DNA from 3 places in the Pandoraea sp. CB10b_02 genome. Region 3 is predicted to be linked to each of the others. Evidence: predicted binding sites of a transcription regulator. Region 3 holds the regulator's gene; each other region holds the start of a gene.
The links. The regulator LexA, encoded in region 3, represses DNA repair genes until DNA is damaged. The targets are predictions, from matches to a motif close to ACTGTATNNNNATACAGT.
Positions count from the first base shown of each region.

Region 1: recA (recombinase RecA) is a predicted target of LexA. The motif match lies at 1,840-1,857, and genes of this name have one in related genera.
Region 2: CDN36_RS06665 (ATP-dependent helicase) is a predicted target of LexA. The motif match lies at 4,661-4,678, and genes of this name have one in related genera.

Region 1 is NZ_NJGW02000008.1:96,567-104,169, reverse strand. Features, by position in the region: gene CDN36_RS10740 (sensor histidine kinase) at 1-781, opposite strand, end outside; gene CDN36_RS10735 (response regulator transcription factor) at 1,021-1,710, opposite strand; gene recA (recombinase RecA) at 1,913-2,980, shown strand; gene recX (recombination regulator RecX) at 3,105-3,647, shown strand; gene CDN36_RS10720 (DUF2889 domain-containing protein) at 3,958-4,635, shown strand; gene sucC (ADP-forming succinate--CoA ligase subunit beta) at 4,632-5,798, shown strand; gene sucD (succinate--CoA ligase subunit alpha) at 5,883-6,764, shown strand; gene CDN36_RS10705 (TerC family protein) at 6,912-7,603, shown strand, end outside.
Region 2 is NZ_NJGW02000004.1:323,218-330,820, reverse strand. Features, by position in the region: gene CDN36_RS06685 (saccharopine dehydrogenase family protein) at 1-228, shown strand, start outside; partial or broken gene CDN36_RS06680 (cysteine desulfurase family protein) at 479-1,636, shown strand; gene CDN36_RS06675 (catalase) at 1,873-3,342, shown strand; gene CDN36_RS06670 (DUF72 domain-containing protein) at 3,602-4,534, opposite strand; gene CDN36_RS06665 (ATP-dependent helicase) at 4,785-6,869, shown strand; gene CDN36_RS06660 (GNAT family N-acetyltransferase) at 6,856-7,347, shown strand.
Region 3 is NZ_NJGW02000009.1:128,553-136,155, forward strand. Features, by position in the region: gene cysW (sulfate ABC transporter permease subunit CysW) at 1-826, opposite strand, end outside; gene cysT (sulfate ABC transporter permease subunit CysT) at 847-1,710, opposite strand; gene CDN36_RS11960 (sulfate ABC transporter substrate-binding protein) at 1,735-2,775, opposite strand; gene lexA (transcriptional repressor LexA) at 3,024-3,677, shown strand; gene CDN36_RS11970 (hypothetical protein) at 3,911-4,339, shown strand; gene CDN36_RS11975 (enoyl-CoA hydratase/isomerase family protein) at 4,498-5,610, opposite strand; gene typA (translational GTPase TypA) at 5,862-7,603, opposite strand, start outside.

The DNA of each region.
Region 1 (7,603 bases), on a different contig from region 3:
CGGGCCGCCGCGCGCGAATGTGCTCCTGCAGCGCATGCAGCGGCGCGAGGCCGCGCGAGAGCCCGAACCAGACGAGCACGATTGCCAATGGCAGGATCACGAACTGCGGCAGGATCACGCCCTTGATGATCTCGTTGGCCAGTTGGCTGCGCTTGTCGAGTGTCTCCGCGACCTGCACGAGAGCCATGCTGCCGGGGGGATCCATGCGCGGCAGATCGACGTAGGTGAAGGCGACGCGAATGTCGTTGCCGCCGACCGTCTCGTCGCGAAACTGCACGACGCCGGGCTGCGGCCGGTCGTCTTCATGCGGTAGCGGCAGCTCGGCCGTCCCGGCGACGAGTTCGCCCTTCGCGCCGAGCACCTGGAAGTCGACGTTGTCGGTGGCGTCCGCGCGCAGCAGATCGCGTGCGGGCATGGGCAACGTGAGCGTGACTTGCCCGCGATCCGAGTGCACCTGCTGGGCGAGCACGTAGGTATTGGTCTCCAGGGCGCGGTCGAACGGGCCGTTGGCAATCGACTTCGCGACGAGATACGTCACCGCGATGCTCATCGGCCAGAGCAACAGCAGGGGCGCGAGCATCCAGTCGAGAATCTCGCCGAACAGCGAGCGCGGCGGCGGCTCGGCCTCGCGCTCGAGCGGTGCGCCGAAGCCCTGGCGCGCAAAGGGATCGGCGTAGGGGTCGAAGGGGTCCGCGTCGGGCGCGCGAATGCCGTCTGCCGGACGGACCGGATCGGCCGGAGTGACCGGGGCGCGACGGTGATGGCGAAGGCTCAGACGCATCGGGCGGGCGGACTGGGAGAGCGAAATTGCCGGGACGGCGAGGGTTCAGGGATGACGTTGCCGGCGGAGGGCGGTCCGCGGGCGGCTCGGCCCGCCTCGGCGCCTGCCGTCGTCAGGCACCCGCTCAGCCCTCGCGCGCCGAATCCCGCAATGGACTTCGCAATAACTTCGTAACAAGTTCGTAATGGATCGCATGAATCGGATCGCACGAGTCGCCCGGTGCGGCGACATGCGCGGACTCAGGCGGCGTTGGCAGGCGCGGAAGCTGGCTTCTCCAGACAATACCCCAATCCGCGGATGGTGGCGATGCGCACGCCGCTCGGCTCGATTTTCTTGCGCAACCGATGCATGTACACCTCGATGGCGTTGTTGCTCACTTCTTCGCCCCAGCCGCACAGATGGTCGACAAGCTGTTCCTTCGAGACCAGACGGCCGGTGCGCAGCAACAGCACTTCGAGCAGTTCGAGCTCGCGCGCGGAGAGGTCGAGCATCTGCTCGTTGATATAGGCGGTGCGTCCGACCTGGTCGAAACTGAGCGGGCCATGGCGGATGACGGTGGAGCCGCCGCCGGCGCCACGCCGGGTCAGCGCCCGCACGCGCGCTTCGAGCTCCGCCAGTGCGAACGGCTTGGCCATGTAGTCGTCGGCGCCCAGGTCGAGGCCCTTCACGCGGGCGTCGACGCTGTCGGAGGCGGTCAGGATCAGAACGGGCAGATGGGAATTGCGGGCGCGCAGCCGGCGCAGAACTTCGTGACCCGGCAGGCGGGGCAGACCGAGGTCGAGAATCAGCAGATCGAACGTCTGGGCCGAAAGAGCGGAGTCGGCTTCGAGCCCGGTTTTGACGTGATCGACGGCGTAGCCCCCCTGGCGCAGCGAGCGGGTCAGGGCATCGGCCAGAATGCTGTCATCCTCTGCGATGAGAATTCGCATGGGCGTGATAGGCTTGTGTAGGCACCGAAGCCTGACGGCTGCGGTGTGTCTCCTGTGATGTTGCGGCGCGTGGTTCGCGGCTTTTTTTCTCGTTTCGGCGCTTTCGGACAACAGGCACTTGCAAAGAGCACTGGTTTTTTATACAGTACCGGCATTCACGCCTCACTCGAGCCGTCTCGCTCATCATATCAAAGGACGATTCATGGAAGAAAGCAAGAAAGGGTCTGCCAATCTGTCGGCCGAGAAAGGCAAGGCGCTCGCCGCCGCCCTCGCGCAGATCGAGAAGCAATTCGGCAAGGGCTCGATCATGCGTCTGGGCGACGGCGAGGTCGAAGCCGACATCCAGGTCGTCTCGACCGGCTCGCTGGGTCTGGACATCGCGCTCGGCGTCGGCGGTCTGCCGCGCGGCCGCGTGATTGAAATCTACGGCCCGGAATCGTCGGGCAAGACCACGCTCACGCTGCAGGTCGTGGCGGAAATGCAGAAGCTTGGCGGCACCTGCGCGTTCATCGATGCGGAACACGCGCTCGACGTCGGCTACGCCAGCAAGTTGGGCGTCTCCGTGCCGGATCTGCTGATTTCGCAGCCGGACACGGGCGAGCAGGCCCTGGAAATCGCCGACGCACTGGTGCGCTCGGGCTCGATTGACCTCATCATCATCGACTCGGTCGCGGCACTGGTGCCGAAGGCCGAAATCGAAGGCGAAATGGGCGACTCGCTGCCGGGTCTGCAGGCGCGTCTGATGTCGCAGGCGCTGCGCAAGCTCACCGGTACGATCAAGCGCACGAACTGCACGGTGATCTTCATCAACCAGATTCGTATGAAGATCGGTGTGATGTTCGGCAACCCGGAAACGACGACGGGCGGCAACGCGCTGAAGTTCTATTCCTCGGTGCGCCTGGACATCCGCCGTATCGGTTCGATCAAGAAGGGCGACGAGGTGGTCGGTAACGAAACCCGCGTCAAGGTCGTCAAGAACAAGGTGTCGCCGCCGTTCCGCGAAGCGATTTTCGACATCCTCTACGGTCAGGGTATTTCGCGCGAAGGCGAGATCATCGACCTGGGGGTGAGCGCGAAGATCGTCGAGAAGGCCGGCGCCTGGTACAGCTACAACGGCGAGAAAATCGGCCAGGGCAAGGACAATGCGCGTGAGTTCCTGCGCGAGAATCCGGAAGTCGCCCGCGAGATCGAGAACAAGGTGCGCGCGTCGCTGGGGGTGACGGCGATCAACGAAACCGGCGAGATCGAAGAAGAAGACGACGAAGTCTGAGGACCTCGGAGTCGGGACGGCAACGCGAAGCTTTGCGGCGGCGCGTTGCCGTTTTTTGTTTCTGCCACTGATTGCATGACGAAGATGCTGCAGATCGCGTGTCGCACTGCACCCCATTGAGGCCATGATCCACCGCCGTCCGCCCCGAGATCCGAACGCGCCGCCCCCGCCGGGCGACGAGGCCGTCGCGGCCAGGCCGTCGCGCAAACCCGCGCTGAGCCTCAAGGGGCGGGCGTTGTCCTACCTCGCGCGCCGCGAGTACAGCCGCGCCGAGTTGCGCCGCAAGCTGCTTCCCTATGCCGACGCCGAGGATCCCGACGCGCTGGAGCGCCTGCTCGACAACCTGGAGCACGAGCGCTGGCTCTCCAACGAGCGCTTCGCGCAGAGTGTGCTCAATCGCCGGGCGTCCCGGCTAGGGACGACGCGCATCGTCAACGAACTCAAGCAGCATCAGGTCGATGCGCAGACGGTGGCGGAGCTTGCCGAACAATTGCGCAGCACCGAGTTGGCCCGCGCCCGGGCCGTGTGGCAAAAAAAGTTCGGCGAGGTGGCCACCACGCCCGAAGCGAGGGCCAGACAGATGCGTTTTCTGGCCTCGCGCGGCTTCTCGCGTACCGTTATCAGCAAAATCGTGCGTGGCGTGGACGACTTTTCCGACGATCTCTGACCTCTCATCCCCTCCATTTTCTGATGGATGTGCCGCGATTCATCGCCGAAAAACGGGCAACGCCCGTCGCGCACGAGCCGACCTGAACGACAACGCCCGCTGGGGCGGACTCCCGCGTGACGCGTCACTTCTCGGTTATCGCCATTTGGCGTTGCACCATACCGTCGGCGACCCGCCAATTTTGATAACCCGACCGATGGGTCGGGTAATTCGGCCTTATGCGGCGGGCTTCTGCTGCGCTGCGGCAGTCCCGCCGGCCGCCTATGCTAGAATCAAGATCTTTCCGCGTTCATGCATTGCACACTCCCGCATGCCGCTCTCCGCGCCTGCCCCTCGTACTCTGCGTCACCGTCGCACGATCGCTGTCGAAGCGTTTTCGCGCGACGACGGCCTATGGGACATCGAAGCCTGTCTGACCGATCACAAGGATCGGGATTTTGCATTGGCGACGGGACTTCGCAAGGAAGGCACGCCGATCCACGAACTGCGGCTGCGTCTGACGATCGACGAGAACTTCGAAGTGCATGACGCCGAGGCCGTCTCCGACTGGGTGCCATATCCCGGCATTTGTGACCAGATCGGCCCGCAATACCGTAAGTTGATTGGTCTTAATCTGCGCTTCGGCTTTCGCCGCGCGGTTCGCGAGCGCCTTGGCGGCGCCGCCGGCTGCACCCATCTCACGGAACTCTGCAGCGTCCTGCCCACGGCAGCGATTCAGGCCTTTGCCGGTGTGGTGATTCATACGCCGGACACGGCGGCCAACGATGCCGATAACGCGGCGCCCCCTTTCCAACTCGGACATTGTCACGCCCTGCGGTTTGATGGCGAGGCGGTGCGCCGGTTCTACCCGCGCTGGTTCAACGGCCGCGCAAACGATCGAGCGAACGAGCCCTCGACGCCCGCCACGACAGAAGCGGAGCGCGACGGTGTCTCGACTCGCACGCTCGAACCCAAACTTCCAACTCAGCAAGAAGGGAATCACGCATGAAGATTCATGAGTATCAAGGCAAGGAAATCCTCCGGAAATTCGGAGTCGCGGTGCCCCGCGGCATTCCGGCGTTTTCCGTGGACGAGGCCGTGAAGGCAGCCGAGGAACTCGGCGGTCCGGTTTGGGTGGTCAAGGCCCAGATCCACGCGGGCGGTCGCGGCAAGGGCGGCGGCGTGAAGGTTGCCAAGTCGATCGAGCAAGTGCGTGAATACGCTGGCCAGATCCTCGGCATGCAGCTGGTCACGCACCAGACCGGTCCGGAAGGTCAGAAGGTCAATCGCCTGCTGATCGAAGAAGGCGCCGACATCAAGAACGAACTGTACGTCAGCCTCGTGGTCGACCGCATCTCGCAGAAGATCGTGCTGATGGGTTCGAGCGAAGGCGGCATGGACATCGAAGAAGTCGCCGAAAAGCACCCGGAACTGATCCACAAGGTGATCGTCGAGCCGTCGGTCGGCCTGACCGACGCGCAAGCCGACGACCTGTCGAAGAAGATCGGCATTCCGGACGCTTCGATCCCGCAAGGTCGCGCGATCCTGCAGGGTCTGTACAAGGCGTTCTGGGAAACGGACGCCTCGCTGGCCGAAATCAACCCGCTCAACGTGAGCAGCAACGGCACGGTCACCGCGCTGGACGCCAAGTTCAACTTCGATTCGAACGCCCTGTTCCGTCATCCGGAAATCGTCGCCTACCGCGACCTGGACGAAGAGGATCCGGCTGAAGTCGAAGCGTCGAAGTTCGATCTGGCCTACATCTCGCTCGACGGCAACATCGGCTGCCTGGTGAACGGCGCCGGTCTGGCCATGGCGACGATGGACACCATCAAGCTGTTCGGCGGCGAGCCGGCCAACTTCCTGGACGTGGGCGGTGGCGCCACGACCGAGAAGGTCACCGAAGCGTTCAAGATCATGCTGAAGAACCCGAACCTGACCGCCATTCTGGTCAACATCTTCGGCGGCATCATGCGTTGCGACGTCATCGCCGAGGGCGTGATCGCTGCATCGAAGGCCGTCTCGCTGAAGGTGCCGCTGGTCGTGCGCATGAAGGGCACGAACGAGGACCTGGGCAAGAAGATGCTCGCCGAGTCCGGCCTGCCGATCATCTCTGCGGACAGCATGGAAGAAGCTGCCCAGAAGGTTGTCGCGGCTGCCGCAGGCAAGTAACCAGAACTGTCGAAGCCGCAGCGGCGTGCCGCCCGCAGGGGCCGCGCGAGCGCTGTCAGGCAACCGGATGAAGGAAATCAAGCAATGTCGATTCTGATCAACAAAGACACCAAGGTCATCACCCAAGGTATCACTGGCAAGACCGGCCAGTTCCATACCCGCATGTGCCGCGAATACGCGAACGGCAAGAATGCGTTCGTCGCCGGCGTGAACCCGAAGAAGGCTGGCGAAGACTTCGAGGGCATTCCCATTTACGGCTCGGTCAAGGAAGCCAAGGAACAAACCGGCGCGACCGTCTCGGTGATCTACGTCCCGCCCGCAGGCGCTGCCGCCGCGATCTGGGAAGCCGTCGAAGCCGACCTGGACCTGGCGATCTGCATCACGGAAGGGATTCCCGTGCGCGACATGATCGAAGTGAAGGACCGTATGCGCCGCGAAGGTCGCAAGACCCTGCTGCTCGGCCCGAACTGCCCGGGCGTGATCACGCCGGACGAGCTCAAGATCGGCATCATGCCGGGTCACATCCACAAGAAGGGCCGCATCGGCGTGGTGTCGCGCTCGGGCACGCTGACCTACGAAGCCGTGGGCCAGCTGACCGCGCTGGGCCTGGGCCAGTCGACCGCCGTCGGTATCGGTGGCGACCCGATCAACGGCCTGAAGCACATCGACGTCATGAAGATGTTCAACGACGATCCGGATACGGACGCCGTGATCATGATCGGTGAAATCGGTGGTCCGGACGAAGCGACGGCCGCCGAGTGGATCAAGGGCAACATGAAGAAGCCGGTCGTCGGCTTCATCGCTGGCGTGACGGCGCCTCCGGGCAAGCGCATGGGCCACGCCGGCGCGCTGATCTCGGGTGGTGCCGATACGGCCGAAGCCAAGCTGGCCATCATGGACGCCTGCGGTATCAAGGTGACCAAGAACCCGTCGGAAATGGGCCGTCTGCTCAAGTCGGTGCTGTAATATCCGCCGCACGACCGCGCGCGGGCTGCCGGAACCGGCGGCCGCGCGAGAGGTCTTCAAGAAGGGAGCCCGGAGCCTCGGGCTCCCTTTTTTGCTCTTGCCGTATCCCTGACGTTACCGTTTTTCGCTTCCGAGGATTTTCCCGCCATGCTTGCGTTCTTTGCCGAGCTGAACTGGGCCGCGGTCCTGCAGATCATCATGATCGACATCCTGCTGGGTGGCGACAATGCCGTGGTGATCGCGCTCGCCTGCCGCAACCTGCCGGCCAAACAGCGGCTGCAGGGCGTCGTGTGGGGGACCGTCGGCGCGATCGTGCTGCGCGTGATTCTGATCGCGTTTGCCGTGACGCTGCTCGAAGTTCCCTATCTGAAGGCGCTGGGCGGGGTGCTGCTGCTCTGGATCGGGGTCAAGTTGCTCGTGCCCGACCATGACGCGCACGACAGCGTGAAGCCCGCCGACAAACTGTGGACGGCGGTGAAAACCATCATCGTCGCCGACCTCGTGATGAGCATCGACAATGTGATCGCGATTGCCGGCGCCGCGCAAGGGGCGGCCGACCATCACCAGTTGCCGCTCGTGATCTTCGGTCTGCTCGTGAGCATTCCGCTGATCGTCTGGGGCTCGCAACTGGTCCTCAAGGCGCTCGATCGTTTCCCCGTCATCGTGATCGCCGGCGCAGGCCTGCTCGGCTGGATCGCCGGCGGCCTCATCGTCTCCGATCCGGGCATCGGCCCGTGGCTGCAACTGCCGGGCGCCGCGGCCGAATACACCCACTACGTGGCCGCAGCGGCCGGGGCCGTGCTCGTCGTGGCGCTGGGGCTCGTGCTCAAGCGCCGCAG
Region 2 (7,603 bases), on a different contig from region 3:
GAGGTGTTTGCACGGAAAATCTTCGCCGAGCGCAACAATGGCCATAGTGCGAGTGCCATCCAGATCACCACGGCGTCGGCGATCTGCGCGGCCGTCGACATGTTTTTCGCGGGACAACTGCCGCAACGCGGCTTCGTGCGGCAGGAGCAGATCGCGCTGCCGGACTTTCTCGCCAACCGCTTCGGCCACGTCTACGCCCGGTCGACGCATATCGAATCGCTCTCGTAACGCCAGGAAAGCACGAGGGTCCGGCATGCATGCAACGCCTCGCCTGCCGTGGCCCGACGATGGGGCCCGACGTCATCGCGGGACTCCCGGGCCGTGAACGTGCTGGACTGGAGTTGGAAGGATTTTTCAAAAAAAGTGGGATTTTGGGAGGCAATTTTCGTGATGTGGCGCTTTGGCGAGTGATTCCGCAAGCCTTTTCTCTCATGCGGCGCGTAGGATCGATGCACGTTTTTTTTGCCCGAGACCGATCATGCGCGATAAGGAAACCCTCCACTATTTCGATTACGCCGCGACTACGCCGGTGGATGCCGCCGTCATTGCCGCGATGTCCGACTGCCTGGGCGTCGACGGGGTCTTCGGCAATCCGGCGTCGAGTTCGCACGCGGCGGGCGTGAGCGCGCGGCGCCTCGTGGAGCGCTCGCGCGCGCAGGTCGCGGCACTCATCGGCGCGCAGCCAGCCGAGATCGTCTGGACCTCGGGGGCCACCGAATCGAACAACCTGGCGATCAAGGGTTACTCGGAGCGCGGCCAGGCCCGCGCGCATCTGGTCACGAGCGTGCTCGAGCACAAGGCGATTCTCGATACGATGGCGAGTCTGGAGGCGCGCGGCGTGCCCGTGACCTATGTCACGCCATCGGCCACGGGCGAGATCACGGCCGACGCCGTGGCGGCGGCCATGCGTCCCGATACCGGTCTGGTGTCGCTCATGCTCGTGAACAACGAACTCGGCACGTTGACGGACGTGGCCGCGATCTCGAAAGTCGTGCATGCCGCTGGCGCCCTGCTGCACGTGGACGCCGCGCAGGCGCTCGGCAAGACGCCCATCGACGTCAAGGCGATGGGCATCGACATGCTTTCGATGTCCGCACACAAGGTGTACGGTCCGAAGGGCATCGGCGCGCTCTACGTGGACAAGGACGTCATGTCGCGAATCGCCCCGCAGATGCATGGTGGCGGACACGAGCGCGGCCTGCGTTCGGGGACGCTGGCAACCCACCAGATCGTCGGCATGGGCACGGCGTGCGAACTGGCAATGCGCAACATGGCGGCGGACAATGCGCGCATTGCGGAATTGAGCCGTCGGCTGCTCGACGGCGTGCTGGCGCTCGAGGGCGTGACGCACAACGCGGCGAGTGCGCAGCGCATTGCGCATACGCTCAGCCTGACGATCGGGCATCCCGGCTTCTTCACGTTCATGCTCGACCCGAACCTGGCGGTCTCGTCCACGTCGGCCTGCAATTCGGCGTCGGGACAGCCGTCGCACGTGCTGACGGGTATCGGCATGGACCGCGAGGCGGCCAGCCGGACGGTGCGCGTGAGCCTCGGGCGCTTCACCACGCCGGCATCGGTGGATTTCGCCATCGCCTGCTTCGAGCGCGTGGTTGGCCAGTGCCGCGCGCTCGCCGCCTGATCGGCGTGGGTCACTCTCGCCAGCAGGCCTCACCGGCGCCATCGGTTGGCGGCTATCGGGTCGGCGGGGGAAGAAGGGGTGGCAGACGGATCGCGCGCAAGTTGACGTTTCTTCAACGCATTGGGTGACATGAGACGAAAGTCACCGTCCTGTACTATGCTTTGAACGACTTGCGGATCCGCTGGCATCGATTCTCTCCTCTCCCCCACCCCACCTTGATGTTGGAGGTCTGTATGAGCCAAGAGAAAGAACGTCTGGGCACCGGTTCGACCACAGGCGCGGGCGCGCCTGCCGCGAGCGACCGGAATACGTTGTCGGTCGGCGCCGACGGTCCGCTGCTGCTGCATGATGTCCACTTCATCGAGCAGATGGCGCATTTCAACCGTGAGAAGGTGCCTGAGCGCCAGCCGCACGCGAAGGGCGCCGGGGCCTTCGGCGTGTTCGAGACGACCGAGGACGTGAGTCGGTACACCAAGGCATCGCTGTTCCGCAAGGGCGCCAAGGTCGAGCTGCTGGCGCGCTTTTCCACCGTCGCCGGCGAGGCCGGCAGTCCCGATACCTGGCGTGACGTGCGCGGGTTCTCCCTCAAGTTCTACACCGACGAGGGCAACTATGATCTCGTCGGCAACAACACGCCCGTCTTCTTCGTGCGCGATCCGATGAAGTTCCCGCACTTCATCCGCAGCCAGAAGCGTTTGCCGGACTCGGGCCTGCGAGACAACCACATGCAGTGGGACTTCTGGACGAACAATCCGGAGTCGGCGCATCAGGTGACCTATCTGATGGGCGATCGCGGCTTGCCGCGCACCTGGCGTCATATGAACGGCTATGGTTCGCACACCTATATGTGGATCAACGCCAGCGGCGAGAAATTCTGGGTCAAGTATCACTTCCATACCCTGCAGGGTATGGAGTTCTTCACCAATGCGCAGGCCGCTGCGATGTCCGGTCAGGACGCCGACTTTCACCGCCGCGACCTGTTCGACGCCATCGCGCGGGGCGAGCATCCGAGCTGGATCCTGTCGGTGCAGGTCATGCCGTATGCCGACGCGAAGCAGTATCGCTTCAATCCGTTCGATCTCACCAAGACGTGGTCGCACAAGGACTATCCGTTGATCAAGGTGGGCAAGATGACGCTCAACCGCAATCCGGAGAACTTCTTCGCACAAATCGAGCAGGCGGCGTTCTCGCCGGGCAACACCGTGCCGGGGATTGGGCTGTCGCCCGACAAGATGCTGCTTGGCCGGGCGTTCGCATACAACGACGCGCAGCGCCACCGCATCGGCGCGAACTTTCACCAGTTGCCTGTGAACCGTCCGAAGGTGCCGGTGCAGTCGTACATGTTCGACGGTCAGATGGCTTTCGAGCACAGCGGCAACGCGCCGACGTATGCGCCGAACAGCGGCGGACGTCCATACGCGGATCAGACGGGCCCGGCCGAGGACGGGTGGGAGTCGGACGGTGACATGGTGCGCAGTGCCTATACGCTGCACAAGGACGATGACGACTTCTCGCAGCCGGGCGACCTCGTGCGCCGCGTGTTCGACGACGCGGCGCGCGCACGCCTGGTGGAGACCGTGTCCGGCGCCCTGCTCGCGGGCGTGCGCAGCCCGGTGCTCGAGCGCGCGTTCGACTACTGGAAGAAGATCGACGCCGACATTGGCGCCCGCATCGAGCAGGCGGTAATGAACGCGAAGGGGTAGGGGGCGTCACCAACGCATCAACTGCGGCAGGGGGGGGGGCGGCGTCCACCCTCTGCGCCAGGAAACCGGCCGTCACGGCGGATGTGTTGCGTGTCCCCGGTTCCGATGTCGTGCCGTGGCGCGGTTTCCGAAGGGACCCGGCTCGCCGATTTGCCGGCCTGGCACAGGAGGCCGGCAAATCGGCGTCGAAGTCCGGTGAATCGCGGCAGGCCCGAGGCGCTACGAGGGAATACGGAACGATGATGGTGCGAGCGGCGCGTCACCCTGTCGCGCGTGCGAGATTGGCAAGCGCCCGCTCGAAGGCAGCGGCGTTCTTCATGCCCTGGTCCTCGTGGTTCGTGTTGAAAAGCACGTGAGTGTCGTCCGCGAGCGCAGCGATGCGCTGCACGCGCGCCGAAATGTCGATCAACTCGCTGGCGCTGTATTCGTAGACGAAGCGTCCCGACGAGGCCGTGACGTCGCGCCGGTTCCAGGCCGCCGCATTGCGGCCGTGCAGGCGTACCACGCACAGGTCGTCGCGCGTCGTCGCCCATACCGCGGGCACGGTGTTGTCGAAGCCCGCGGGGCTGTCGACGATAGTGTGCGCGGCGCCGGTCTCGCGCAGCATCGCCAGCGTGGCGGCCTCGCGCGATGGCGTATCGAACCAGCTCCGATGCCGAAACTCCACAGCGTGCCGTTCGCCCTCGAGGCGACGCGCCGTCTCGAACACCAGTGCCCGCCCGGCGCGGTCGTTGCGCACGCGCGGCGAGAACTGGAAGTGGATCGCCGCCAGTTGCCCGCTCTGCCGCAACGGCTCGACGGCTTCGAAATATCGCCGCCAGAGCTCGTCGGTCAACTCCGCAGGCATGTCGGCCGGGGCGATCTCCATGCCGCCGCGCGCCGACTTTCCCCGAGGCGCCGCCAGCGCGCCGGCGATGTCCGGCGGCAGCGCGCTCAGCGGCGTCATGTGGCCGGTGAACGCGCGAAACGCCTTGACGTGAAATCGGAACGAGGGCGGTGTGCGTTGCGTCCACCGCCACGCCACGGCGGCATCGGGCAAGCGGTAATAGCTGCTGTCGACTTCGACCAGATCGAACTGCGACGCGTAATGGCGCAATCGGGCCTCGGGCGTGTCGACGCCCGGCGGATAGAAACGCCCGCACGCGATGAGCGTCGGGTCGGTCCAGGACGAGGTACCGGTGCGAATGGTCATGAGCTTGCCGCACGGCCGCGGACGCAGCGCCGGCGCCGCGATGCGGCGGCGCATGGCCCGTGGCTCGAAAAGAGCGCCCGCGTCGGAAGCGAGGCGGGACTCGATGGGGGTTGAACCCATCGTTATAATGTACAAATATACAGTACTCGGGGTGCGTGCTCGCATGTGGATCACATGGGGCTCATATGGGGCTCACATGGGCCTGCGCTGCCGACATTCGTCCGCACCCCCCGTTTTCCCGACGCTTCGCATGTCAGAACAGCCGACCCCGACCGCCCGCGACCCGTGGGCCGAACTCAATGATCGCCAGCGCGAGGCGGTCCACCATGGCGTGGGCGACGACGGCTCGCCCGGCGGGCCGCTGCTCGTCATCGCGGGCGCCGGGTCCGGCAAGACGAGCACGCTCGCGCACCGCGTGGCCAATCTCATCGTGCGGGGTGCGGACCCGAACCGAATCCTGTTGCTCACGTTCTCGCGCCGTGCCGCCAACGAGATGGAGCGGCGCGTCGGGGCGGTGCTGCAGAAGGTGCTCGGCCTGGCGTCCTCGCAGCCGCCGGCGCTGCCGTGGGCGGGCACCTTCCACGCCATCGGCGCGCGCCTGCTGCGCGATTTCGCGCCGCGCATCGGCCTCTCGGAAGCCTTCACCATCCACGATCGCAGCGATGCGGAGGACTTGCTCGGCCTGTCGCGTCATGAGCTCGGCTTTTCGAACACGCAGTCGCGGTTTCCGCTCAAGGGCACCTGCCTGTCCATCTATTCGCGCGTGGTGAACAGTCAGGCGCCGCTCGCCGAAGTGCTCGCCAAGCACTTTCCGTGGTGCGCGCAGTGGGAGGCGCAGCTCAAGACGCTGTTCGGCGCCTATGTCGATGCGAAGCAGGCGCAGCAAGTGCTCGACTACGACGATCTGCTGCTGTACTGGGCCGAGATGATGAGGGCGCCGGAACTCGCGCGAGCGCTTGGGGCGCGTTTCGACCATGTCCTCGTCGACGAGTATCAGGACACCAACCGCCTGCAGGCGCAGATCCTGCTCGCGATGAAGCCGGACGGGCGCGGGCTCACCGTGGTCGGCGACGACGCCCAGTCGATCTACGCCTTCCGGGCCGCCACGGTCCGCAACATCCTCGACTTCCCCGGGCAATTCGCCGAGCCGGCGCACGTCGTGACGCTCGAGCGCAACTATCGTTCGACGCAGCCGATTCTCGATGCGTCGAACGCGGTCATCGCGGAATCGAGCGAGCGCTATGCGAAGGCGCTGTGGACGGACCGCCAGTCGGCGCGCCGCCCCCAGCTCGTCAACGTGAGCGACGAAGCGGGGCAGGCGCGCTGGGTGGCCGACCAGGTGCTCGCGCAGCGCGAGACGGGCACACGGCTCATGCAGCAGGCCGTGCTGTTTCGCACCGGCAGCCACAGCGCCGCGCTCGAGCTCGAGCTCACGCGGCGCAACATTCCTTTCGTGAAGTTCGGCGGCCTGAAGTTTCTCGAGGCCGCGCATGTGAAGGACATGCTCTCGATACTGCGCTGGGCCCACAACCCGGCAAGCCGGTTGTCGGGGTTTCGCGTCGCACAGCTCGTTCCCGGCATCGGGCCGGTGAGCGCAACGCGGCTGCTCGACGCGATGGCGCAGTCCGCCGCGCCCGCGCAGGTGCTGGCCGGGTTCAAGCCGCCCTCGGCGGCTGCGAACGACTGGCGCAGCTTCGTGGACGTTTTCCTGGCGTTGCACGACACGCGCGTTGCGTGGCCGGCCGACGTCGATCTGGCGCTGCGTTGGTACGCGCCGCTGCTCGCACAGCGCTTCGACGACGCGGCGGTGCGGCAGGCCGACCTGGAGCAGCTCGCCCGCATCGCCGGCACCTACGGTTCGCGCGAGCAGTTCCTGACCGAGCTGACGCTCGACCCGCCCGACGCGACCAGCGCGCAATCCGGCCCGCCGTTGCTCGACGAGGATTACCTGATCCTCTCGACGATCCACAGCGCCAAGGGCCAGGAGTGGCACTCGGTCTATGTGCTCAACGTCGTCGACGGGTGCATTCCGTCGGACATGAGCACCGGCGACGACGAAGACATCGAGGAAGAACGGCGCCTGCTCTACGTGGCGATGACGCGCGCGAAGGAGTCGCTGCAGCTCATCGTGCCGCAACGGTTCTACGTCCATCAACAGACAGGGCTCGGCGATCGTCACGTGTACGGCACGCGCAGCCGCTTCGTCTCGGACGCGATGCTGCCGTTGTACGAGCGGCTGCCGAAGCCGCGCGAGGGCGAGGCGCCGCAGGCGCCGGTCGGCGACGTGGCGGTACACATCGACGTGGCGCGCAGGCTTCGCAATGCGTGGTCCTGAGATTGTCTTGCGCGCCGCGCGTGCGACGGACGCCGATGCGCTGACGTCGCTGCTCATGCGGACCTATCACACGACGTGGGCGCCCATGCTGCGTGCCGAGGTCGCGGCGACGTTCGCGTCCGGCGAGCGCACGCGTGCCTATGTGCAGGCGCAGTGGCCCGCGTTCACGGTGGCGGTGCCGTGCGACGAGGCAGCGCGCGTCGTCGGCATGGTGCATGTGATCGGCGACTTCATCGATGCGCTCCATGTCGCGCCCGACCGGCAACGGCAAGGTATTGGTGCGCGGCTGCTCGCCCACGCGGAAGCCGGCATGCGGGCCAACGGCCACGCGCTGGCGCGGCTCGAGACCGATACGTTCAATACGCAGAGCCGCGCGTTCTATGCCCGGCACGGCTACGCCGAAGTCGCCATGTATCCCGACGAGGCCTGGGACAGCGGCTTCACGACGGTACTGCTGACGAAGCCTCTGGTTGCCTAGTACGTCAGGCATGGCCCGCATGTTCGGCCCCTTCGGCTCCTTTGGCGCTTCGGCTCCTTCGGCTCCTTCGGCCCCTTCGGCTGCTTCGGCATGGCCGCCGGGCCTTCCGGTTCGGTCCGTTCGTCAGGCAGCGAAATTTTCGGAAGTTGCCGTCCTCCATGCATCGGGTATAGTCGCCGCATCGGCGGCGCATGCCGGGGCGCGACCCTGGTGCTCTTGCCGTCGCCTGTCGCGCTGCCCCGCTGACATTCGAGAA
Region 3 (7,603 bases):
TGGCGAGCGCGAGCAGCGCGAGAATCGATGCCGCCGCGAACGCGCCCACCGTGTGGTAGTCGTTGTATTCGATCTCCACATGCAGCGGCAGCGTGTTGGTTTCGCCGCGAATGTGGCCGGAGACGACCGACACCGCGCCAAACTCGCCCATTGCCCGGGCGTTGCACAGAATCACGCCGTACAGCAGCCCCCATTTGATCTTCGGCAGCGTCACGCGCGTGAACACCTGCCAGCCGCTCGCGCCGAGCACGCGCGCGGCCTCTTCTTCCTCGCTGCCCTGCGCCTGCATGAGCGGAATCAGCTCGCGCGCCACGAACGGGAAGGTGACGAACACCGTCGCGAGCACAAGCCCCGGCAACGCGAACACGATCTTCAGGTTGTTGGCGTCGAGCCAGGCCCATAGCGGCCCCTGACGACCGAAGAGCAGCAGGAACGTCATGCCCGCAATGACCGGCGAGACCGAAAACGGCAGATCGATGAGTGTGGTGAGAAAGCTCTTGCCACGAAATTCGAAGCGCGCAATCGCCCACGACGCCGCCACGCCGAACACCAGATTGAGCGGCACCGCAATGAACGCGATCACGAGCGTGAGACGAATGGCCGAGAGCGCGTCCTCGTTGGTCAGCCCTTCCCAGTACGCGGCAAAGCCCTTGCCGAGCGCGGTGACGAACACCGACACGAGCGGCAGCACCAGGAACAGCGCGAAGAACAGCAGCGCCACACCGATGAGCACGGCCTTGACCGGCGCGGGCTCGTCGGTCGGGTCGGCGCGGCGTGCGGCGCTCGAGTGCGGCAAGGCGGGCGACAGTGCGAGTGAATCGGACATGATGGAAGCGTTCCCTGAAATCACACGCCGGCGGCGCGCCGACCCGAATGGCGGTTCTGCAGCCACCATTGCAGGGTATTGATGAGGAGCAGCAACACGAAGGAGATGCCCAGCATTACCACGGCCAGCGCCGCGGCGCCCGCGTAATCGAACTGCTCGAGCTTGGTCACGATGAGCAGCGAGGTGATTTCCGAGACCATCGGGATGTTGCCTGCGATGAAGATGACCGAACCGTATTCGCCGACGGCGCGCGCGAAGGCCAGCGCGAAGCCTGTCAGCAGCGCGGGCAGCACGGCCGGCAGGATGACGTGGCGCACCGTCTGCCAGCGCGATGCGCCCAGGCACGCCGCCGCCTCCTCCTGCTCGCGTTCGAACTCTTCGAGCACGGGCTGGAGCGTGCGCACGACGAACGGCAGACCGATGAAGGTCAGCGCCACGAAGATGCCCAGCGGCGTGAAGGCGATCTTGATGCCGAGCGGCTCGAACCAGCGGCCGATCCAGCCGTTCGGCGCGTAGACGGCCGCCAGCACGATGCCGGCCACGGAGGTAGGCAGCGCGAACGGCAGGTCGATGAGCGCGTCGACGAACCGCTTGCCCGGGAACGTGTAGCGCACCAGCACCCACGCCAGGATGAAGCCGAACACGGCGTTGAGCATGGCCGCCGCGAGCGAGATGCCGAACGTGAGGCGATACGACGCGAGCACGCGCGGCGAACCCACCGCGGCGACGAAGCTCGCCCAGTCGAGCGAGCTCGCCTTGATGAAGACCATGAGCAACGGCACCAGCACCACCAGGCTCAGGTACGCGACGGTGTAGCCCATCGTCAGGCCGAAGCCGGGCAAGGCACTCGGCTTGCGCCAGAGAGGAAACAGTGCGGTACTCATGCGAGGGTCTCCTTCGTCGCGCCGTTATTTCTTGGTGTAGATCTGGTCGAAGATGCCGCCGTCGGCGAAGTGCTTCGCCTGCGTCTTCGTCCAGCCGCCCAGGTCGGCGTCGACCGTGTAGAGCTTGAGCTTCGGATATTGCGCCTCATACTTCTTCGCGATTTCCGGCGAACGCGGACGATAGAAGTGCTTCGCGGCGATCTCCTGCCCTTGCGGCGAGTACAGCCATTGCAGATAGGCCTCGGCCACCTTGCGCGTGCCGTGCTTGTCGACGTTCTTGTCGACCACGGCGACCGGCGGCTCCGTCAGGATCGACGAGGACGGCACGACGATGTCGAACTTGTCCGGACCGAGATCCTTTACCGAGAGCAGCGCTTCGTTTTCCCAGGCGATCAGCACGTCGCCAATGCCGCGCTCGACGAACGTGGTCGTCGCGCCGCGCGCGCCCGAGTCGAGCACGCCGACATTCTTGTACAGCGCCTTGACGAACTCCTGCGCCTTCTGCTCATTGCCGCCCGGCTGCTTGAGCGCGTACAGCCATGCGGCGAGATAGTTCCAGCGCGCGCCGGCCGAAGTCTTCGGGTTCGGCGTGACGACGCTGATGCCCGGCTTGACGAGATCGCCCCAATCCTTGATCTGCTTCGGGTTGCCCTTGCGCACGAGCAGGACGATCGTCGACGTGTACGGCGTGGCATTGTCCGGCAGGCGCTTTTGCCAGTCCTTGCTCACGAGGCCGGCCTGCGCCAGTTCGTCGATGTCGGCCGAAATGCCGAGTGTGACCACGTCGGCAGGCGCGCCATCGAGCACGGTGCGGGCCTGCTTGCCCGAGCCGCCGTGCGAGGCCTTCACGTTCACCGTATCGCCCGCGACCTGCCTGTAATGCGCTTCGAAGGCCTTGTTGTAGTCGGCGTACAGCTCGCGCGTCGGGTCGTAGGACACGTTGAGCAGCGACACGCTCGCGGCGTGCGCCTGAATGGCAATGCCCGCGGCCAGCGCCACCGCACCCAGTTTCCCGAACGCCCTCACCAGCTGCTTAGCTTTCGATCCCCGTGCTGCTTTGCTCATGACTTGCACTCCTCGTTTGCTTACGTGTGGTAGGAGGCCAGTCTATGGGGGGCACTAAATAATTAAAAATAATTATTTTTCTTTTGTTTATGCCGGAATAAGGATTAGCGATTTCCTGCTGACGGCACGCCCGCGCCCGAGACCGCGGCATTCGCGCAAGCACTTCATGCAGTACATGAAGTTTTCACTTGCCTTTTTGCAAACACTGTACAAAAATACAGCCACCTGTGCTTCCATACAGTGACGCCATGATCAAACTTACCGCCCGTCAACAGCAGGTCTATGAATTGGTCCGACAAGCGATCGAGCGCACCGGCTTTCCTCCCACGCGCGCCGAGATTGCGGCCGAACTCGGCTTCTCTTCGGCGAACGCCGCAGAGGAGCATCTGCGGGCACTGGCGCGAAAGGGTGTGATCGAGCTGGCGGCGGGTCAGTCGCGCGGCATCCGCCTCAAGCGCCTGGACGAAGCGGGTGGCTCGCACCAGTTCACGTTGCCGCACATGGGCCTCATGCAGTTGTCGCTGCCGCTCGTCGGGCGCGTGGCCGCAGGCAGCCCGATCCTGGCGCAGGAGCACATCGAACGCAATTTCCAGTGCGATCCAAACCTGTTCGCCCGGCAGCCGGACTACCTGCTGAAGGTGCGCGGGATGTCGATGCGCGACGCCGGCATTCTCGACGGCGATCTGCTTGCCGTGCAGAAGGCGGCAGACGCCCGCGAAGGCCAGATCGTCGTTGCGCGCATCGGCGACGACGTGACCGTCAAGCGATTCCACCGCATCAAGGGCGGGGTCGAGCTCATCGCCGAGAACCCCGATTTCGAGAATATCCGCGTCGATGAAGGAAGCGGCGACTTCGCCCTGGAGGGAATTGCGGTCGGCCTGATCCGCAATAACGACCTCTGACGCGATATCCAGGCACCCCTTGATGCGGCATTCAAGCGGCATCCAAGGCGGTCGCTAAGCGTCTGTCCGGGCGCGCCGCGGCAAGCGGTACGCCCCGCTCCCTGAAGATTGGCATTTCCGTTTGCGCCGGGCTGGGTCCGGCGCCCGTGCCCTGCTGCGCCCGCAATTTGTGATTTGTGAAGCGATGCAACCGGACACGCCCCTCCGACCCACATTGAAAGAAGGATCGCATCATGGCTCGACTCTTTGGTTTGCTGCGCGCGTCGCTGGGTGAAGCGCGCGTTCGAGTGTCGTCGCAGGCACGGCTGTCCGCGGTGTATGGCCTCTCGGCGCTGTCCGGCCCGTTTGCTGCCGCACCGGCCATGGCCCGCTCATATACCGTGCCGGCCCGCACGCGCAACGCCGCGCTCTCGCGCACGCTGACGTCCGCCGTCGCGGCCACCGCGCGGCGCGCGTGCCCGGCCGGCAAGGCGGCCAAGGCCTCCCGCGACGTCCGCGGCCGAGAAGCGCCAACTTGCCGGCAAGTTCATGAGAAAGACGCCGGCTACGGCGTGCGGGTGTATCGCGACGTGTCGCATATCGTGATGGTGGGCAGCATCGCCGGCGTGTGCCGCAAGCTCGATCAGGCGGTCGGCGAGCAGTTCTGCCAGGCCGCCGTGTAACGCGCGAGCGGCACAGCTATGCGGCGCCACGCCGGCGGCTGGCCGCTTGCGACACAAGCCGCCGTGGCAACCATCGAGGCCTGGCGGGCGGCGCCGCCGGCACAACCCAACCCCGGCGGCTGCCGCGCCCGGTTGGCGACGGGCAGCCACCGCCCCGCTCACAGCCCCAGATCGCGCAAGGGGTTATCCGCACCGCGACGTTCTCCGTCGAAGAAGCGCGCCACGTCGGCGCGCGTCACGGCCTCGATGCTTGCGTGCTGCCAACGCGGCTTGTGGTCCTTGTCGACGACGAGAGCACGAATCCCTTCCACGCCTTCGGCGCCCATGCGGCCGTCGAGATTGAAGACGCTGCGCATCATCAGCCACTCCTCGCGCAACTCGTCGGCCAGCGACAGCTTGCGGGCACGGCGCACCTGTTCCAGCGTGACGCACACCATCAGCGGCGAGCGCTTGGCGCGCAGCAACTCCTCCGTCTCCTGCGCCCAGCCCGAGTATTCGCAACGGGCTTCGTGTTTGAGCGAGCGAAGGACGGCGGGCATGTCGGGCTGCCCGAAATGGTGGTCGATGGCGTCGCGCAACGGCGCGAGCTTGCCCGGCGCCAGACCGGCCGGAGGCAGGCTCTCGCGGGCAAAGTCGCGGGCGGCGTCGAGCACGGCCTGCGCATCTTGCCACTGACCGTTTGCCAGCAATTCGCACAGTGCGGGCAACGAGGCGCGCGGCAGCACCACGTCGGCCAGGCCGATCTCGCACGCGTCGACTGCACCGAACACGATGCCCGTCGTGCCGAGATACTCGCCGAGATGGCCTGCGAGGTTCGCGAGGAAATAGCCGCCGCCGACGTCCGGGAACAGGCCGATGGCGGTCTCCGGCATGGCCATGCGCGTCGCTTCGGTCACGATGCGCAGCGCCGCTGCCTGCGAGATGCCCATGCCGCCCCCCATCACCACACCGTCCATCAACGCGATGTAGGGCTTCGGGTAAGTGGCGATGGCGTAGTTCAGCCGGTACTCATCGGTAAAGAAATCCATGATGTCGGTGCGTCCCGCGCCGACGGCCTCATGGAAATAGCGAATGTCGCCGCCGGCGCACAGTCCCTTCTCGCCCTCGCCTTGCAACACCACGCCGAGGACGGCGCAATCGTCGCGCCAGCGGTCCAGTGCAGCGGCGATCGCGCGAATCATGTCGTGTGACAACGCGTTGAGGGCCTTGGGACGCGTGAGCGTGATGAACCCAATGCGACCACGGATTTCGGTGCGGACAAATTCGGTCATGGCAGGCGAGTGTTTCAGAATCGTCAATGGAACGAACGCCGTCGTGCGCGGCCACGGACCGCACGGGCAACGGCGCCCTCGGGGGCTATCAACGGCCCGCGGCGCTCACGGCACCGCACGCCCGACAGGACACATCACGGGCGATGGGCCAATAAAAAAGCCGGCGCAAGGCACCGGCTTTCTTCCAACCAACGGACGTTGCAGGCGCGCAGCGAACGGACGTCTGCCACGCGCTGTCGCCATCGCCGGGCTTACTTCTCTTCGCGTGCGGCGCGCTTGCGCTCGTGCTCCTTCAGGAAGCGCTTGCGCAGACGAATCGTTTGCGGGGTGACTTCGACAAGTTCGTCGTCGTCGATGAATTCCACGGCATATTCGAGGCTCAGCGCGATCGGCGGCACCAGACGCACGGCTTCGTCGGTGCCCGACGCGCGCACGTTCGTGAGCTGCTTGCCCTTGATCGGGTTGACCACGAGGTCGTTGTCGCGGCTGTGGATGCCGATGATCATGCCTTCGTACAGCGCGTCGCCCGGCGAGACGAACATGCGGCCGCGATCCTGCAGCTTCCACAGGGCGTAGGCCACGGCGGCGCCGTCGTCCTGCGAGATCAGCACGCCGTTGCGGCGCTCGCCCAGCGAACCGTCCTTGAGCGGCGCGTATGCGTCGAAGATGTGGCTCATCAGGCCCGTGCCGCGCGTCATCGACAGGAAGTCGCCCTGGAACCCGATCAGGCCACGCGCCGGAATGCGGTACTCCAGACGCGTGCGACCGCGGCCGTCCGAGACCATGTCGAGCATTTCGCCCTTGCGGCGGCCGATTTCTTCCATGACGGCGCCCTGATGATCGTCTTCCAGGTCGATGGTGAGCAGCTCGTAGGGCTCGTGCTTCACGCCGTCGATTTCCTTGAGCACCACACGCGGACGCGACACGGCCAACTCGTAGCCTTCGCGACGCATGTTCTCGATGAGAATCGTCAGGTGCAGTTCGCCTCGGCCCGACACTTCGAAGACGGAGTCCTCGGCCGTGTCTTTCACGCGCAGCGCCACGTTGTGGTTGAGTTCCTTGTGCAGACGATCGCGGATCTGGCGGCTCGTCACGAACTTGCCCTCACGGCCGGCCAGCGGCGACGTATTCACGCAGAAGTTCATCGTGAGCGTCGGCTCGTCGACGGTCAGCAGCGGCAGCGCTTCCGGCGTGTCCACGTCGCAGATCGTCGCGCCGATGCCCACGTCCTCGATACCGTTGATCAGCACGATGTCGCCAGCTTCCGCGCCATCCGACATCACGCGCTCCAGGCCCTTGAACGTCAGCACCTGGTTGATCTTGCGCTTGAGCACTTCGCCTTCCGGACCGAAGCGCATGGCGACTTGTTGGCCCGGCTTGATGCGACCGCGCGTGATGCGGCCGATACCGATACGTCCCACGAACGTCGAGTAGTCGAGCGAGCTGATCTGCAACTGAAGCGGCGCGTCCACGTCGGCCTCGCGCACGGGCACGTGCTTGAGAATCGCGTCGAACAGCGGGCGCATGTCGCCCTCGCGCACGTCGGCGTCGAGGCTGGCGAAGCCGTTGAGCGCCGAGGCGTAGACCACCGGGAAGTCGAGCTGCTCGTCGGTCGCGCCGAGCTTGTCCATCAGGTCGAACGTCTGGTTGATCACCCAGTCCGGACGTGCGCCGGGACGGTCGATCTTGTTGACCACCACGATCGGCTTGAGGCCGAGACCCAGCGCCTTGCGGGTCACGAAGCGGGTCTGCGGCATCGGGCCTTCGACGGCATCGACCAGCAGCAGCACGCTGTCGACCATGGAGAGCACGCGCTCGACTTCACCGCCGAAGTCCGCGTGGCCCGGGGTGTCGACGATGTTGATGTGCGTGCCTTCGTATTCGACGGCGCAGTTCTTGGCGAGGATCGTGATGCCGCGCTCTTTTTCGATGTCGTTCGAGTCCATCACGCGTTCAGCGATCTGCTGGTTTTCGCGGAAGGTGCCGGACTGGC